4 regions of the Martelella sp. FOR1707 genome follow, and region 3 is predicted to be linked to each of the others. Evidence: predicted binding sites of a transcription regulator. Region 3 holds the regulator's gene; each other region holds the start of a gene.
What was found. The regulator PhoB, encoded in region 3, activates phosphate uptake and scavenging genes when phosphate is short. The targets are predictions, from matches to a motif close to TGTCATNNANCTGTCAT.
Positions count from the first base shown of each region.

Region 1 (4,197 bases), on a different contig from region 3:
TCTTCTGGCGCTCGGGATCGGCGAGCATGGCGACAAGGTTCGGCGCCTCCGTCTGCCCCGGCGCGATCTGGATAAGGTCGGCGCTGCCGTCGCCCGGCGATATCTGCACCACGCACAGCCGGTCGCGACGCGGAATAAGCCCCAACGTCTCGCTGTCGATCGCGATTGCGCCGGTGTAACGCGCCGCCTGTTCTGCCGGAATATCCTGTTTGTGCACGCGGATCATGTCGCGCATCTCCATCGCCTGTCTTGTCGTCATGAACCGGGTTCATAGCGGATTGGTCCGCGCGACGATACCCAAAAACGCGGCGGCCGCCGAGAACCTCGCCATGCCGCTGACCATGCAGGGGTGTTGTGCAATCGCAGCCGAGGGGCTATCGCATGAGGCAAGTATGACCAAGGCGGAGACACTCCGCTTCCTTCAGCGTAACCGGAAAGGACGGCCATGAGTCTGCTAAATCCCGTCCGCGCATTGTGGCAGCGCCACCGCGCGCTTTCCATCGCCTTTATCGGGGCCCTGCTTCTGACGCTGGCCCTCGCGCTCAAGACCGTGCTGGCGGTCTATTACTGGCACAGCCCCCGCGAACTGGAGCTGAAGAGCTGGATGACGCTCGGCCATGTGGCGATGGTCAACGATATCCCCGTGCACGACCTCGCCGAGGCGCTCGGCCTCGATCCGGAACATAGCCGCCGCCTGCCGCTCTGGCGGATCACGCGGGAGCGCGGCGAGACGCTGGAGGAACTGGAAGACCAGATCGCCGAAGCGCTCGACGAGCACGAACAGGCCGGCGACGATGAATGAACAGTTTCTGGCGCTGGTTCCGGTCTACGGCATTCCGGTCATGGCGCTCATCGTGTTTCTGGCCTGTCTCGGCATACCGATGCCCGCCGCCGTGATCATGCTGTTTGGCGGATCGCTGGCCGCCTCCGGCGATCTGCCGATGCTGCCGGCGATCGCCGCCTGCCTCGCGGCCGCATCGACCTCCGACCAGATCGGCTACTGGGTCGGACGCAAGGGCGGCGCGAAATATCTGGCGCGGTTCGCCGCGCGCGGCCCCAAGCGCCAGCGTCTGGTGGACCGCGCCCAGGACTATCTTGAGCGGCGCGGCGTTTTCGCCATCTTCTTCACCCGCTGGCTGCTGGCCCAGATCAGCCCCTATATCAACCCTGTCGCAGGCGCTGCCGGCATGCGCTGGCGCGCCTTCACGGTCGCGGCCATCTGCGGTCAGACCGTCTGGGTGTCGACCTATAACATTCTCGGCTTCATATTCTCCCGCAACATCATCGCCGTCGCCCATGTCATGGGCAATGCCACCGGCTTTCTCGCAGCCGGCGTGATTTCGCTTGCGCTGTTCTGGTACATCACCCGCGTCCTGCACTTCTCGCTCAAGAAGCGCCGGCGCAAGCGCTACCTGAAGCCGCGCGGACGGCGCTACCGTTCCTGAGGTTCATCAAACCGCAGCAAAAACGTCATCGGATTGTTATCCGGCGGGACTATCGCGGAAGCGCACTAACCCTTCCCGACGCTCTTTCAAAGAGGTTCCCATGCGCGCCCGTCTCGCACTTCTCGCCGCCGCTACCTGCCTTGCAGGTGCTGCCAATGCCGCAACCATCTATCCGCTCGATCGCGCCACCGTGCTGTCGTCCTCGCCCTTCGACTTCAAGGTCGAGCTGGATGCGGTCTATGACGCCGGCGATATCGACGTCACCGTCAACGGCAAGCCCTATGCCGAGGTCTTCGGCCAGGAAGCCGAATTCGTCGCCGACGAGAAGGGCAAGGATGACGAGAGCCTCGGCTCCGCCCTGATCCTGCGCGATCTCGCCATTGCAGATGCCGGCGACTACACCGTTGCCGTCAAGGCCGGCGACGAGGAAAAGGAAGTCACCTGGACCGTCTACGCCACGCCGGAAACGCCCAAGGCCAAGAACATCATCTTCTTCGTCGCCGACGGCCTTTCCATGGGTCACCGCACGGCTGCCCGCATCATGTCCAAGGGCATGACCGAGGGCAAGGCCGACGGTCGCCTGAACATGGATGACCTCGACAACATGGCCACGATCGGCACCTCCTCGACCCATTCGATCGCGACCGATTCGGCCAACACCATGTCGGCCTACATGACCGGCCACAAGACCCGCGTGAACGCGCTCGGAGTCTATGCCGACCGCACGCCGGACAGCCTGGACGACCCCAAGGTCGAGACCATTGCCGAGGCGCTGCGCCGCCAGACCGGCAAGTCGATCGGCGTCGTTTCCACCGCCGAGATCGAGGACGCCACGCCGGCCGCCGTCGTCGCCCATACGCGCCTTCGCGGCGACAAGGCCGAGATCGTCGGCATGTTCTACGACGTCAAGCCGGAAGTCATCCTCGGCGGCGGCTCCGCCTACTTCCTGAAGTCCGATGTCGCCGGCTCCAAGCGCAAGGACGACAACGACTATATCGCCATGTTCGAAGAGGCCGGCTACACCGTCGTCACCTCCGCCGACGAACTGGCGTCTGCCGAAAAGCCGGAAGACGGCAAGCTGCTCGGCCTGTTCCACACCGGCAACATGGATTCCACGCTTGACCGCGATTCCCTGAAGAAGGGCAGCGTCGACAAGTTCCCGAACCAGCCGGGCCTCGTGGACATGACGACGGCGGCGCTCGAGCAGCTTTCGAAGAATCCTGAAGGCTTCTTCCTGACGGTCGAGGCCGCCAATGTCGACAAGATGTCGCATCCGCTCGACTGGGACCGCGCCGTCATGGACATGATCGAATTCGACCAGGCCATCGGCGCTGCCATGGAATGGATGAATTCCAACCCGGACACGCTGATCGTCGTTACCGGCGACCACACCCACGGCTTCTCGGTCATCGGCACGATCGACGACGAGATCGAAGCCGACGAGATGCGCAACAAGGTCATGACCTATGACGACGCTGGCTTCCCGAACTATACGGATGAAAACGGCGACGGCTATCCGGACCAGATCGACGTTTCGCGTCGCCTCGCCATGTTCGCCAACAACTTCCCCGACTATTACGAGACCTTCCGCCCGAAGATGGACGGTCCGTTCGAGCCGGCTGTGAAGGACGAGAACGGCCGCTACGTCGCCAACGAAGCCTACAAGGATGTTCCCGGCGCGGTTCTGCGCACCGGCAACCTGCCCTATGACGCCTCGACCGGCGTTCACGCCGTCGATGACGTTGTCCTGCAGGCCACCGGCCCCGGCGCCGACGGCTTCAAGGGCTATATGGAACAGTCCGACGTCTACGGCGTACTGGCCGACGCCTTCGCGCTCGGCACCAGCCAGAAGCAGTAAGCTTCACCTTCAAGACGGGACCGGGCGGGCGTCGCCCGGTCCTCTCCTGCCAGGAGAACTGATCTGATGACCGCGATGTCCCTTTCCCGCCGCAGCCTGCTAGCCGCCTTCGGCACGCTCAGCCTCGGCCTTGCCGTCCGCCCCGCCTTCGCTGCCGATGAACTGTCCTTTGACGAGCTCTACGGCTCCTTCAGCCCGCTCGGCCTGAAGTTTTCCGACAAGGTGAAGGCCCTGACCGGAGAGAAGGTCTCGATCCGCGGCTTCATGGCCCCGCCGCTGAAGGCGGAAGCGAAATTCTTCGTGCTCTCGGAAATCCCGATGGCGCTCTGCCCGTTCTGCTCCTCGGATGCCGATTGGCCGGACAATATCATGGTCGTCTATCTCGACCGCAAGCAGACATTCACCCAACCGAACCAGATGATCGAGGTGACAGGCACGCTCGAGACCGGCTCCTGGGTGGACCCCGAGACCGGCTTCGTCAGCCAGCTGCGCCTGCGCGGCGCGCGCTACAGCAAGGTCTGAAACGACATACCCGAAAGGTCAGTCCCGATGCTGCCTCTCTCGCTCAACGATATCGCCGTCACCTTTCCGGGCCTCGACAGTCCTGTACTGACGATACCGAAGCTTGAGATCGCGGCCGGCGAACGGGTCGCGATCACCGGCCCTTCGGGTTCCGGCAAGAGCACGCTCGTCAACATCATCACCGGCTTGGAGCGCCTCGCCCATGGCAGCGCGCGCTGGGGCGAGACCGAGCTTTCGGTGCTGTCGGAAAGCCGGCGGGACCGGTTTCGCGGCGAGAATATCGGCCTGATCATGCAGGACTTCCATTTGTTTCCAGCACTTTCCGCGCTCGACAACGTGCTGCTGCCGGCCCGGCTTGCGCGCGCTGCGGGG
Region 1 is NZ_JBAKFP010000007.1:273,574-277,770, reverse strand. Features, by position in the region: gene V6765_RS19905 (ribonuclease D) at 1-235, opposite strand, end outside; gene V6765_RS19900 (hypothetical protein) at 446-802, shown strand; gene V6765_RS19895 (DedA family protein) at 795-1,445, shown strand; gene V6765_RS19890 (alkaline phosphatase) at 1,546-3,303, shown strand; gene V6765_RS19885 (hypothetical protein) at 3,370-3,825, shown strand; gene V6765_RS19880 (ABC transporter ATP-binding protein) at 3,853-4,197, shown strand, end outside.
Region 1: a site for PhoB is predicted at 1,469-1,485, ahead of V6765_RS19890 (alkaline phosphatase). Genes of this name have one in related genera too.

Region 2 (4,197 bases), 130 kb from region 3:
AAATGAGACTATTTGTCGCGGCGCAGCGCGTCCATCAGTTCGGCGTTACGGCGGTCGGCCCAGTAGTTCTGCACCGCGAACAGCGCCCAAAGCGCGGCAACCGGCCAGCCGATCAGGGTGATCTGCAGGATCAGGCAGATGACCCCCGAAAACGGTTTGCCGATGGTGAAAAACGAAAGCCACGGCAGAATGACGGCGATGAAATAGCGCATGAATATCCTCTTATCTGAAGACCGGACGAACGGGTCTTTTTAAGGGAAGATGGTGCTTTCGGTCGCGGTTTTGGAGGCCGGACGGCTCAATCTTACGAAAATTTGAGGAATTGGCGACCGATTTCAAACGGATATGCCTTGTATCACATTGCCATTCCCCTCATATTATCGTCAGGCTTGCTGGAGCCCCCCAGCGGCGCCTGGGCTGTCGCCATGCTGCGATGCCCGACACCGTGAGCAACGAGGGGCTTTTTTAGAGGAACTCAATGGCTGATCTTCGCAACTATCAGAACCACGCGCAGGCGGGAGCCCAGGCGAGCGCTGAGATCGATCAGGGACTGCGCGCCTATATGCTGCGCGTCTACAATCTCATGGCGCTTGGCCTCGTGATCACCGGCATCGCGGCTTTTGGAATCTTCACGGCCTCGGTATCGGGCGATGCCAGCGGCCAGGTTCAGCTTACCCAGTTCGGTCAGGTCATGTACGCCTCGCCGCTGAAGTGGCTCGTCATGTTCGCCCCGCTGATCGCCTTCTTCTTTCTGGCGTTCCGCATCAACAAGATGAGCGTCGCCGCCGCCCAGACCGCGTTCTGGGTCTATGCCGGGCTGACCGGTATTTCGCTGTCGACGATCTTCCTGGTTTATACCGGCCAGAGCATCGTCCAGACCTTCTTCATCACCGCTGCCTCGTTCGGCGCGCTGTCGCTTTACGGCTACACCACCAAGCGTGATCTGTCGGCGATGGGTTCCTTCATGGTGATCGGCCTGTTCGGCATCATCATCGCCATGATCGTCAACATCTTCCTGCAGTCGAGCGCGCTCGGCTTCGCGATCTCGGTTCTCGGCGTGCTGATCTTCGCCGGCCTGACAGCCTGGGACACGCAGAAGATCAAGGAAATGTATTATGAAGGCGACGGCCATGAAGTGGCTGGCCGCAAGGCGGTGATGGGCGCGCTGACGCTCTACCTCGACTTCATCAACATGTTCCTGTTCCTGCTGCGCCTGCTCGGCAACCGGAACTGATCCCGATCGAGGATATCAACCTGATCAAGGCGGCTTTCGGGCCGCCTTTTTCATGCCCGCTTCCATGAGGAGGGTAAGCGGATTATCGTTATCGCATCCCTCCAACCGCCGCGACCGAGACCATGACCGTAATCCTCCGCCCTGCCGCACCCGCCGATCTTACCGCAATCACCGAAATCTATGCCGAAAGCGTGCTGAACGGGGTCGCGAGCTATGAACTGGAGCCGCCGGGCCGGGACGAAATGGAAGCGCGGATGACCGCGATCACCGCCGCCCATTACCCCTATCTTGCCGCCGTCGAGGGCGACCGCGTGATCGGCTATGCCTATGCCAGCGCCTTCCGCACGCGGCCTGCCTATCGCTGGCTGGTCGAAAACTCGGTCTATCTCTCTCCGGAAGCACGCGGCAAGGGCGTCGGCAAAAGCCTGCTTTCGCGGCTGATCGAGGAATGCGAGACGCGCGGCTTCCGCCAGATGGTCGCCGTCATCGGCGGGGCCAGCCCGGCCTCCATCGCGCTCCACGCGGCGCTCGGCTTCACCGAGGCGGGCCGGCTGACGGGCACCGGCTTCAAGCACGGCAAATGGTTGGACACCGTATTCATGCAGCGCCCGCTTGGCGAGGGGAACCGGAGCGACCCGCTGCCATTATCGCTTTGACCGCGTGTGACATCGCCGCCGGCGGAACCATCCGCTCGGGCCGCGCATTGAAGAAGACGGGACGCCTTGCAAAGACGGACGAATCCCTGCACTTTCCTCATCCTCCCTTCATTTCGGGCAAGGAAAACGATTTGCGCTACGCCATCTATTTCACTCCCGCCATCGACCATCCCCTGACGATTGCCGCCAGCCGCTGGCTCGGCTACGACGCCTTTGCCGGCGAGGAACGGCCGTTTCCAGACAGTATCGCGCTCGCCGCCGGCCGGATGAGCGCCGTGACGGCGGCGGCCGCCCGCTACGGCTTCCACGCCACGCTGAAGGCGCCGTTCCGGCTAGCCGACAACGCCACGCCGGCAGCGCTGGAGGCCGCCTTCGACGTGTTCTGCCGCAAGCACAGCCCGTTCGACATACCCGAATTGAAGCTCGGCAAGCTCGGCAAGTTCCACGCCCTCGTTCCGGCTGGAGAAAGCCAGATGCTGCAGGATTTCGCCGCCGATGTGGTGCGCTATTTCGAGCCGATGCGCGCGCCGCTCGCCAATGAGGAGATCGCGCGGCGCAAGCCGGAGGAACTGAGCGAGACCGAGCGCGACAATCTGGAGCGCTGGGGCTACCCTTACGTCTTCGATGACTTCCGCTTCCACATGACGCTGACGGGGCCGGTGACCGGAACCGACATGCATGTGATCGAGACAGCCATCGAGGATTATTTCGCCCCCTTCGTCGGCAAGCCGCTTGAAATTTCCGGCCTCGGGCTGTTCATGGAGGAGCGGCGCGGCGCGCCCTTCGTCATCCGCCGCTGGCAGCCGCTGACGGGTGGCCAAACCACGCTTTTCGGGACCGAAGAGACAGGTACGAGTGAGACTGAGGCCGGAGAAACCGAGGAATGAGCGCCGAAACCGTTTTCACCAATGCGCGGATCGTGCTTGAGGACGAGATCGTGCATGGCGCGCTCCTGGCGCGCGACGGCGAAATCGTTGACATCTCGGGACACCCGACCCGCCATGGCGACGACATGGAGGGCGACTACCTGATCCCCGGCCTGATCGAGCTTCACACCGATCATCTCGAAGGCCATTATGCGCCGCGCCCCGGCGTGCGCTGGGACAAGATCGCGGCCGTGCAGGCCCATGACGGCCAGATCATCGCGTCCGGCATCACCACTGTTTTCGACTGCCTGCGCATGGGATCCGACGATACCGACGGCTTCGATCTCGGCGAGATGCGCGACATGGCCGACGCGATCCAGCAGGCCGAGCGCGAAAACCGGCTGAAGGCCCAGCATTTCCTGCATCTACGCTGCGAGGTTTCCGCCGCCAACGTCATGGAGCATTTCGCCGGCTTCGAGAACGATCCGCATGTCAGGCTGACATCGCTGATGGACCATGCGCCGGGCCAGCGGCAGTTCACCGATCTTTCCCAATACGAGCTTTTTTACAAGCCGAAGCGCGGACTTTCCGATGAGGCCTTCGCCGCCTTCGTCGCGGAGCGTCAGGGCCAGTCGGAAAAATATGCCGGGCGGCACCGGCAGATGATCTCCGACCACTGCGCCGCCCGCGGCATCGCCATTGCCAGCCACGACGACGCCACGCTTGCCCATGTGGAAGAGGCGATCGGCCATGGCGTTGCGGTCGCCGAGTTTCCGACGAGTCTCGAGGCCGCCAACGCCTCGCACAAGGCTGGAATGTCGGTGCTGATGGGCGCGCCCAATGTGGTGCGCGGCAAATCGCATTCCGGGAACATCGCCGCGCGCGATCTCGCAGAGCGCGGCGTGCTCGATGTGCTGTCGTCGGATTACGTGCCTTTCAGCCTGCTCTACGCGCCGTTCATCCTCGCCGATACGATCGAGACGATCAGCCTGCCGCGCGCGCTGAAGATGGTGACGGCGACTCCGGCGAGAGCCGTGAAGCTTGACGATCGCGGGCGGATCGCGCCGGGGCTGAGGGCCGATCTGGTGCGCGTCCACCGCCCCGCCGGCGCGCCGGTGACCCGCGCTGTCTGGCGGGCCGGCAAGCGGGTGGCCTGACCGGATGGCCGAGCCGGGCAGGATGATCGTCGTGGTCGGCCCGAGCGGAGCGGGCAAGGACAGCGTGATCAACTACGCAGCTACCGTCCTTCGAAGCCATCCGCGCTTTGCCGTGGTGCGGCGCGTAATCACCCGGCCGAGCGACCACGACAGCGAGATCCACGAGACCATGACACCGGACGCCTTCGCGGCAAAAAAGGCTGTGGGCGGCTTTGCGGTTTCATGGTCCGCGCATGATCTGGACTACGGCATACCGGCCGAACACCGCGCCTTCGTCGCCAATG
Region 2 is NZ_JBAKFP010000005.1:495,678-499,874, reverse strand. Features, by position in the region: gene V6765_RS16630 (hypothetical protein) at 9-212, opposite strand; gene V6765_RS16625 (Bax inhibitor-1/YccA family protein) at 479-1,234, shown strand; gene V6765_RS16620 (N-acetyltransferase family protein) at 1,357-1,890, shown strand; gene V6765_RS16615 (DUF1045 domain-containing protein) at 2,022-2,777, shown strand; gene V6765_RS16610 (alpha-D-ribose 1-methylphosphonate 5-triphosphate diphosphatase) at 2,774-3,913, shown strand; gene phnN (phosphonate metabolism protein/1,5-bisphosphokinase (PRPP-forming) PhnN) at 3,918-4,197, shown strand, end outside.
Region 2: a site for PhoB is predicted at 1,986-2,002, ahead of V6765_RS16615 (DUF1045 domain-containing protein). Genes of this name have one in related genera too.

Region 3 (4,197 bases):
ACGTCTTCGACCCGGCAACCGCCGGCAAGCTCAAATCGGAAATCCTCACCAAAGGCGGCTCTGTCGCGCCCGAGGCGGCCTATCAGGCGTTCCGGGGCCGCATGCCGGGCCCTGAGGCAATGCTGAAGGGCCGCGGGCTGGTGTAGGGAACCAGCCCCCGATCATAGTCCGATTTCGCGGGCGAAGGGCGGGTTGGCGCCGGCGCGGGATACGGTGACGGCGGCGGCCTTTGCGCCAAGGGCCAGCGCATCGCGGATGGCATCGGCGGAAAGCGTCTTCACCTTGTCCTTGGTGAGCAGGCCGGCGAGGTCGAGCGAGGCGAGGATGCCGGCGTCAAACGTGTCGCCGGCGCCGACGGTGTCGACCACCTCGACCTTTTCGCTTGCCACTTCGACCTTCTCTTTAGCGGTGTAGGCGATCGTGCTGTCGCCGCCGCGGGTCACGACAACGAGGCTGGCACCGGCTGCAATCCAGTGGCGGGCCTTGTCGTCGAGCGAACCTTCCAGCCCGAACCAGTCGAGATCCTCGTCGGAGAATTTGAGAATATCGGCTTTCGCCGCCATCCGCTCGATCCGGGCACGGTGCTTGTCGGGGTCGGTGATGAAGCTCGTGCGGATATTGGGGTCGAGCGAGATCACGCGGCTCTCCGCTTCACGCATCAAAAGCGCCTCGTAGGTCGAGCCGCAGGGCTCCGGGATCAGGCTGATCGCGCCGAAATGCATGGCGCTGCAATCATCGCCGATCTCCGGCAGGTCGGCCTCGGTGATCATCCGGCCGGCGGTATTCTCGTCATAAAAGGCGTAGCTCGCCGCGCCGTTCACCAGCTTGACGAAGGCGAGCGTGGTCGGCCGGTCGGAGGTGGCGACATAAGAATGGTCGACATTGGAGGCATCGAGCTTTTCACGGATGATATCGCCCATCAGGTCCGATGAGATACCCGAGAAGAAGCCGGTCGGCCGGCCGAGCCTTGCAAGCGCCACTGCCGTATTGCAGACCGCGCCGCCGGCATAGGGCGAAAACGCCGGCTCGCCCTTTGTGGTCTCACGGGGCAGCATGTCGATAAGGGCTTCGCCGCAGCAAAGGATCATTGTCTTCTCCCAGTTCGTTTTATCGCGTTCGCGGCGTCAGGCGGGCAGCTGGTCAATGCCGCCGCGCGCCTTGGACCATGCCATCGGCTGATCGAGAAAATCGGCGACGGAATCGAGCGCCTTGTCATCAAACAGTTTCTTCTCGCGCGCCACCGCCAGCACGTTCTGCCATGTTGCGATATAATGTAGGTCAACGCCGCCATTATCGAAACGTTTCCCGGCTTCGGCGAAAATATCGTAGTAGAACAGCGCCATGCCGTGGTTCACGATGCCGCCGGCATTGCGGATCGCATCGATGAAGTTGAACATCGAGCCGCCCGCCGTGGTCAGGTCCTCGATCACCAGCACCCGCGCGCCTTCCGGCATATGGCCTTCGATCTGCGCGTTCTTGCCGTAGCCCTTTGGCTTCTTGCGGCAATAGATCATCGGCAGGTCGAGCCGGTCGGCGAGAAAGGCTGCAAAGGGAATGCCTGCGGTCTCGCCGCCGGCGACGCAGTCGAACTGTTCGAAGCCGGCCTCGGCCATGATCTTGGCTGCGGCGAAATCCATCAGGGTGGAGCGGATCCGCGGAAACGAGATCAGCCGCCGGCAGTCGATATAGACCGGGCTTACAAGGCCGGAGGAGAGCTTGTAGGGCTCGTCGGGCGAGAAATGCACCGCCTGGATTTCCCACAGCATCCGGGCCATCAGGTCGGCCATCACCGCCGGCTCAGTAAAACTCGCGCGCGTCATCTCGGTTCCTTTTGTCTGATGGGTCTGTCCGTGCCCTGTCTGAAGGGAAAAATCAATTGCCTGCTGCCGAAAGAGCAGCGCTTTGATGGCCTCAGGATAAGGAAACGATGCGATATCGCAATGTCTGGGGGCGGTATTTGCGGAGCGCCCAACGGCGAGGCGCCGATGAAACCCATTGCCATCGCAGCCTTCTACCCCTCGCCCCGGAGGGGAGAGGGTGGCGCGCATGCGCCGGGTGAGGGGAGAACCCCGGACGTTGAAGTGACCCGCGAGCGCCACGACCATGGCGATGCCGCTGCCCTCATCCGGCCTTCGGCCACCTTCTCCCCACGGGGAGAAGGGGACGGCTGAGAGGCACTGCCTTACACTTCCATCGAATAGCCCGCGCCGCGCACGGTGCGGATCACGTCGGGCATTTGCGAGAAGTTGAGGGCCTTGCGCAGCCGGCCGACATGGACGTCGACGGTGCGTTCGTCGACATAGATGTCGTGGCCCCAGACGCCGTCGAGAAGCTGGGAGCGGGAGAACACCCTTCCGGGCGAGGTCATCAGGAATTCGAGCAACCGGAACTCGGTCGGGCCGAGGCGGACTTCCTTGGCCTTGCGGTGGACGCGGTGGGTCTCGCGGTCAAGCTCGATATCGCCGCATTTGAGCACGCTGGAGAGCACTTCCGGCCGGGCCCGGCGCAGGATCGCCTTGACCCGCGCCATCAGTTCAGGCGTCGAGAACGGCTTGACGACATAATCGTCGGCGCCGATCGCAAGGCCGCGCACCTTCTCGCTTTCCTCGCCGCGCGCCGTCAGCATGATGATCGGCAGGCGCTCGGTTTCCGGCCGCATCCTCAGCCTGCGGCAAAGCTCGATGCCGGAAACGCCCGGCAGCATCCAGTCGAGCAGCAAAAGGTCCGGCACCCGCTCCTGAAGCCGAATTTCGGCCTCGTCGCCGCGCGCGATCGTCTCGACTTCATAGCCTTCGGATTCGAGATTGTAGCGCAGCAGAACGCTCAGCGCTTCTTCATCTTCGACAACTGCAATCTTCGGAACCATCTCGTGCCCTCGTCACATGGTGTCAGGATTTGCTCTCGCCGGAGCCGACCGAGGGCGACATGTCGTCCTTCGGGCGTTCTCCCTGCGGCTGCGAGCCGGTGGCGATGTAGTAGATCATTTCAGCAATATTGGTGGCGTGGTCGCCGATGCGCTCGATGTTCTTGGCGCAGAACAGAAGATGCGTGCAGGTGGTGATGTTGCGCGGATCTTCCATCATGTAGGTCAGAAGCTCGCGGAACAGCGAGGTGTAGATCGCGTCGATCTCCTCGTCGCGCTCGCGGATCGAATTGGCCTTGTCGGCCTGGCGCGAAGTGTAGGCGTCGAGCACTTCCTTGAGCTGCAGCAGCGCCAGTTCCGACAGATGCTCGATACCATGGGCAAGCTTGCGCGGCACGCCGGTGCCCTGCACCGAGATCACCCGCTTGGCGGTGTTCTTGGCCATGTCGCCGACGCGCTCGAGGTCGGCGGCGATGCGGATCGCGCCCATGATTTCGCGCAGGTCCGCCGCTACCGGCTGGCGCCGCGCGATGGTGACGATCGCCTTTTCGCCGACCTCACGCTCGGCATCGTCCAGCGCCAGATCCTCCGCGATCACCTTTTCGGCGAGTTCGGTATCGGTGTTGACCAGCGCCACGACGGATTGCGAGACCATCTCTTCCGCCATGCCGCCCATTTCCGAGATACGGCGCTGGAGGTATTTCAGCTCCTCGTCGAAGGCCGATATGATATGCGAGTGTGCCATCTTGTGCGTCTCCTTAACCGAACCGGCCCATGATGTAGTCCTGGGTGCGCTGGTCCGCGGGATTTGTGAAAATCGTGTCGGTGTCGTCCTCCTCGACCATGTAGCCGAGGTGGAACATCGCCGTGCGTTCGGAAACGCGCGCGGCCTGCTGCATCGAATGGGTCACCATCACGATGGTGTAATTCTGCTTCAACTCGCTGATCAGCTCTTCCACGCGCGCGGTCGCGATCGGGTCGAGCGCCGAGCACGGTTCGTCCATCAGGATCACTTCGGGGCTGACCGCAATGGCGCGGGCGATGCAGAGCCGCTGCTGCTGGCCGCCGGAAAGGCTGGTGCCGGGCTCATGCAGCCGGTCCTTGACCTCGTTGAACAGGCCGGCCTTCTGCAGGCTGGTCTCCACGATCCTGTCGAAATCGGCGCGGTGGCGGGCAAGGCCGTGAATGCGCGGGCCATAGGCGACGTTCTCGTAGATCGATTTCGGAAACGGGTTGGGGTTCTGGAACACCATGCCAACGCGGGCGCGCAGCTCCACCACGTCGATGCCGGAGGTGTAGATGTCCTCGCCGTCGAGCGTGATCGTGCCGGTGAC
Region 3 is NZ_JBAKFP010000005.1:367,309-371,505, forward strand. Features, by position in the region: gene V6765_RS16020 (M3 family metallopeptidase) at 1-146, shown strand, start outside; gene V6765_RS16025 (carbohydrate kinase family protein) at 162-1,088, opposite strand; gene V6765_RS16030 (orotate phosphoribosyltransferase) at 1,125-1,820, opposite strand; gene V6765_RS16035 (hypothetical protein) at 1,986-2,171, shown strand; gene phoB (phosphate regulon transcriptional regulator PhoB) at 2,183-2,866, opposite strand; gene phoU (phosphate signaling complex protein PhoU) at 2,889-3,608, opposite strand; gene pstB (phosphate ABC transporter ATP-binding protein PstB) at 3,622-4,197, opposite strand, start outside.

Region 4 (4,197 bases), on a different contig from region 3:
TCAAGGTCGAAGGCCGCGTGCCGCTGAAGGAATTCGGCGCCAAGGGCAAGGAAGGCGAACTGAAGGTCGGCGACGAAGTCGAAGTCTATGTCGAGCGCATCGAGAACGCGCTGGGCGAGGCCGTCCTGTCGCGCGAAAAGGCGCGCCGCGAGGAATCGTGGATCAAGCTCGAAGCCAAGTTCGAGGCCGGCGAGCGCGTTGAAGGTCTGATCTTCAACCAGGTCAAGGGTGGCTTCACCGTCGATCTCGACGGCGCCATCGCCTTCCTGCCGCGTTCGCAGGTGGATATCCGTCCGATCCGCGACGTTTCCCCGCTGATGCACACGCCGCAGCCGTTCGAAATCCTGAAGATGGACAAGCGCCGCGGCAACATCGTCGTTTCGCGCCGGACCGTTCTTGAGGAAAGCCGTGCGGAACAGCGTTCGGAAATCGTTCAGAACCTCGAAGAGGGCCAGGTTGTCGAGGGTGTCGTCAAGAACATCACCGATTACGGTGCTTTCGTGGATCTCGGCGGCATCGACGGCCTGCTTCACGTCACCGATATGGCATGGCGTCGCGTCAACCACCCGACCGAGCTTCTGACCATCGGCCAGAACGTCAAGGTTCAGATCATCCGCATCAACCAGGAAACGCATCGCATTTCGCTGGGCATGAAGCAGCTTGAAGCTGACCCGTGGGATGGCATTTCGGCGAAGTATCCGGAAGGCAAGAAGATTTCCGGTACCGTCACGAACATCACCGATTACGGCGCGTTCGTCGAGCTGGAGCCGGGCATCGAAGGCCTGATCCACATCTCGGAAATGTCCTGGACCAAGAAGAACGTACACCCCGGCAAGATCCTGTCGACCACGCAGGACGTCGATGTCGTCGTTCTCGAAGTCGATCCGGCCAAGCGCCGCATCTCGCTCGGTCTCAAGCAGACGCTCGAGAATCCGTGGGAAGCCTTCTCCTTCTCCAACCCGCCCGGCACCGAAGTCGAAGGCGAGATCAAGAACAAGACCGAGTTCGGCCTGTTCATCGGTCTCGAAGGCGATGTCGACGGCATGGTGCACCTTTCCGATCTCGACTGGAACCGTCCGGGCGAGCAGGTCATCGAGGAATACAACAAGGGCGATATCGTCAAGGCTGTCGTTCTCGATGTGGACATCGAAAAGGAACGCATCTCGCTCGGCATCAAGCAGCTTGGCAAGGATGCGCTGACGGAAGCAGCCGCTTCCGGCGACCTGCGCAAGGGTGCAGTCGTTTCCTGCGAAGTCATCGGCACCAATGACGGCGGCGTGGAAGTGAAGCTCGTCAACCACGACGACATTACCGCCTTCATCCGCCGTTCGGATCTGGCCCGCGACCGCGACGACCAGCGCCCCGAGCGTTTCTCGGTCGGCCAGGTCTTCGACGCCCGCGTCACCAACTTCTCCAAGCGCGACCGCAAGGTCATGCTGTCGATCAAGGCGCTGGAAATCGCCGAGGAGAAGGAAGCCGTGGCTCAGTTCGGTTCGTCCGACTCGGGCGCTTCGCTTGGCGACATTCTGGGCGCTGCGCTCAAGAACCGCGACGACCAGTAAGCCTCGCTTGCTTCACGAATAGAAAAACCGCCGGGTGGCAGCGCCCGGCGGTTTTTTGTTTTGTACCATCCGGCCTTTGGCCACCTTCTCCCCCACGGGGAGAAGGGGAAGACGGCATTGCCCGATCTTGTTGCTTGCACGGAAAACGCTGAAGTGCTCCTCCTCGCCCAGAAGGGGAGAGGGGCGCTCGTATGCAACTGGTGAGGGGGAGCGGCGGTTGCCAAATATGCGTGCGCCGTTTTATCTGCCCGTCATTTGCCCATGACGCTTGAACTCCCGCAGCACCTTCCCGATTTTGATAGAGCAGACGAAGGAACCCCGATGGCCACCAGGAAACCGATATTGCCGGGCACGAGCAGCAGGCCGCTTGATCCCGATCTGGACGCCCTGCAGTACGAGATCATGCAGGAGACGGCGCAGGCGCTGGGGCGGATCGGCGGACGGCTGGAGGAGGCGCTGGCGGCGCTCAGACGCCACGACGAGACGCCGGGCTCCAATCAGGACCGCGATGAACTGGTGCAGGCAGCGGCCGACCGCGCTTTCGCGCTGTTCATCCAGCGCGATTATCTGGGGCTGCGCACCGATCACCATCTGAAATCGACCTATGACATACCGCGCGAGGTGATGCTCAGGATCGGGGTGATGAAGAAGCGGGAGAAGGACGGCGACACGTGAGCATTGCGCAGGCTTCGAGCCGGCGATCAGGCGCGCGCTACGCAAACAAAAACGCCCCGGTTTTTGCCGGGGCGTTTGAGGACAGGGGGGTGTCTTAAGTAGCGGAGTGATGGAGGCGTTCAATCTCGTCTTTCAGGTGAAGTTTCCTGCGTTTGATCGATGCGATTTCCTGGTCGGGGCTGGACGGCGAAGCCATTACGTCGTGAAGCTTCCTCTCAAGTTCCGAATGCTTTTCCTCGAGAGCGGCAAGATGCGTCTGAACTGTCATTGCACACGTCCTTCCTTTGGTTTCGCGCCGCCGGATGCGGCGCCTCGTCATCAAAGTGCAATGTAAGAATGCCATGATCGAAGACGTTTGTCGAAGGCGGAAATGTGATTTTGTGAGGGCATTTTGCCCCAGGCCGGCAGGATCTCCCCGGCGCCTTGCTTTTCACCGAAAACGATTGATGCTAGAGCGTGTTTCGCCCGAAACGACGCATGGTCGGCGCGTGCCACATTCGTCGAATTTGTTGAAACAATGGAATGCCGATGAGCCCGATCAAGAATCCGCCTGTCGCCATCGTCATGGGGTCCCAGTCAGACTGGGAAACGATGAAGAACGCCGCCGACATTCTCGATATTCTCGACGTCGATTACGACGCGCGGATCGTCTCCGCCCACCGCACGCCGGACCGCATGTATGAATTCGCCCGCAGCGCCCGCGCCGAAGGCTTCCAGATCATCATTGCCGGCGCCGGCGGGGCAGCGCATCTGCCGGGCATGATGGCGGCGCTGACGCCGTTGCCGGTTTTCGGCGTGCCGGTGCAGTCGCGCGCGCTCTCCGGCCAGGACAGCCTGTTGTCGATCGTGCAGATGCCGGCGGGCATTCCGGTTGGAACGCTCGCCATCGGCAAGGCCGGCGCTGTCAATGCGGCGCTTCTGGCGGCAGCCGTTCTGGCGCTGGCCGATCCGGAGCTTGCAGGTCGGCTCGATGAATATCGCGTGCGCCAGGCGGCAAGCGTTGCCGAATACCCCATCGACAAGGACGAATGAGTTTCATGAAGACCATCGGTATCATCGGCGGCGGCCAGCTTGGCCGCATGCTGGCCATGGCGGCCGCCCGGCTTTCGATCCGCACCGTCATTCTGGAGCCGCAGGAAGATTGCCCGGCCGCCCAGGTCGCGAACCGTCATATCGTGGCAGGTTATGATGACGAGGCGGCGTTGCCCGAGCTCGCTCGGGCCTGCGAAACCATCACCTATGAATTCGAGAATGTGCCGGAGAAAAGCGCCGCGCTTCTCTCCGCCGAACGGCCTGTCTATCCGCCGGCCCGCGCGCTGTCCGTGTCGCAGGATCGGCTCACCGAAAAGACCTTCCTCAACGACAGCGGCATCGCCACCGCCGGTTTCCGGGCGGTTGATACCGCTGAGGACCTTGCGGACGCGCTTGAGGCGTTCGGTGGACGCGGCGTGTTGAAGACCCGCCGCTTCGGCTATGACGGCAAGGGGCAGTGGGTGTTTGACGGCAGCGACAATGATCCGGAGGCCGCTTTCGCAGCGCTCAATGGCGCGCCCGCGATCTTTGAGGAGTGGATCGATTTCGACCGCGAAATCTCTGTGATCGCCGCGCGCGGCATGGACGGCACGATCGTCTGTTTCGATCCGGCCGAGAATGTCCACCGCGAGGGCATTCTGCGGACCTCCACCGTTCCGGCCAGCGTTTCGCCGGACATTGCGGCGGCTGCCCGCGCTGCTGCAGAGCGGCTGCTGATCGGACTCGATTATGTCGGGGTTCTGGGGCTGGAACTGTTCGTCGCGCGCGACGGCAGGCTGATTGCCAATGAATTCGCCCCGCGCGTTCATAATTCCGGCCACTGGACCGAGGCGGCCTGCGTCATCTCGCAGTTCGAGCAGCATATCCGCGCCGTTTGCGGCCTGCCGCTGATCGACCCGTCACGTCACAGCGATTGCGTGATGCATAA
Region 4 is NZ_JBAKFP010000003.1:189,937-194,133, reverse strand. Features, by position in the region: gene rpsA (30S ribosomal protein S1) at 1-1,562, shown strand, start outside; gene V6765_RS08830 (DUF6665 family protein) at 1,884-2,237, shown strand; gene V6765_RS08825 (YdcH family protein) at 2,332-2,505, opposite strand; gene purE (5-(carboxyamino)imidazole ribonucleotide mutase) at 2,760-3,269, shown strand; gene V6765_RS08815 (5-(carboxyamino)imidazole ribonucleotide synthase) at 3,266-4,197, shown strand, end outside.
Region 4: a site for PhoB is predicted at 2,551-2,567, ahead of V6765_RS08825 (YdcH family protein). Genes of this name have one in related genera too.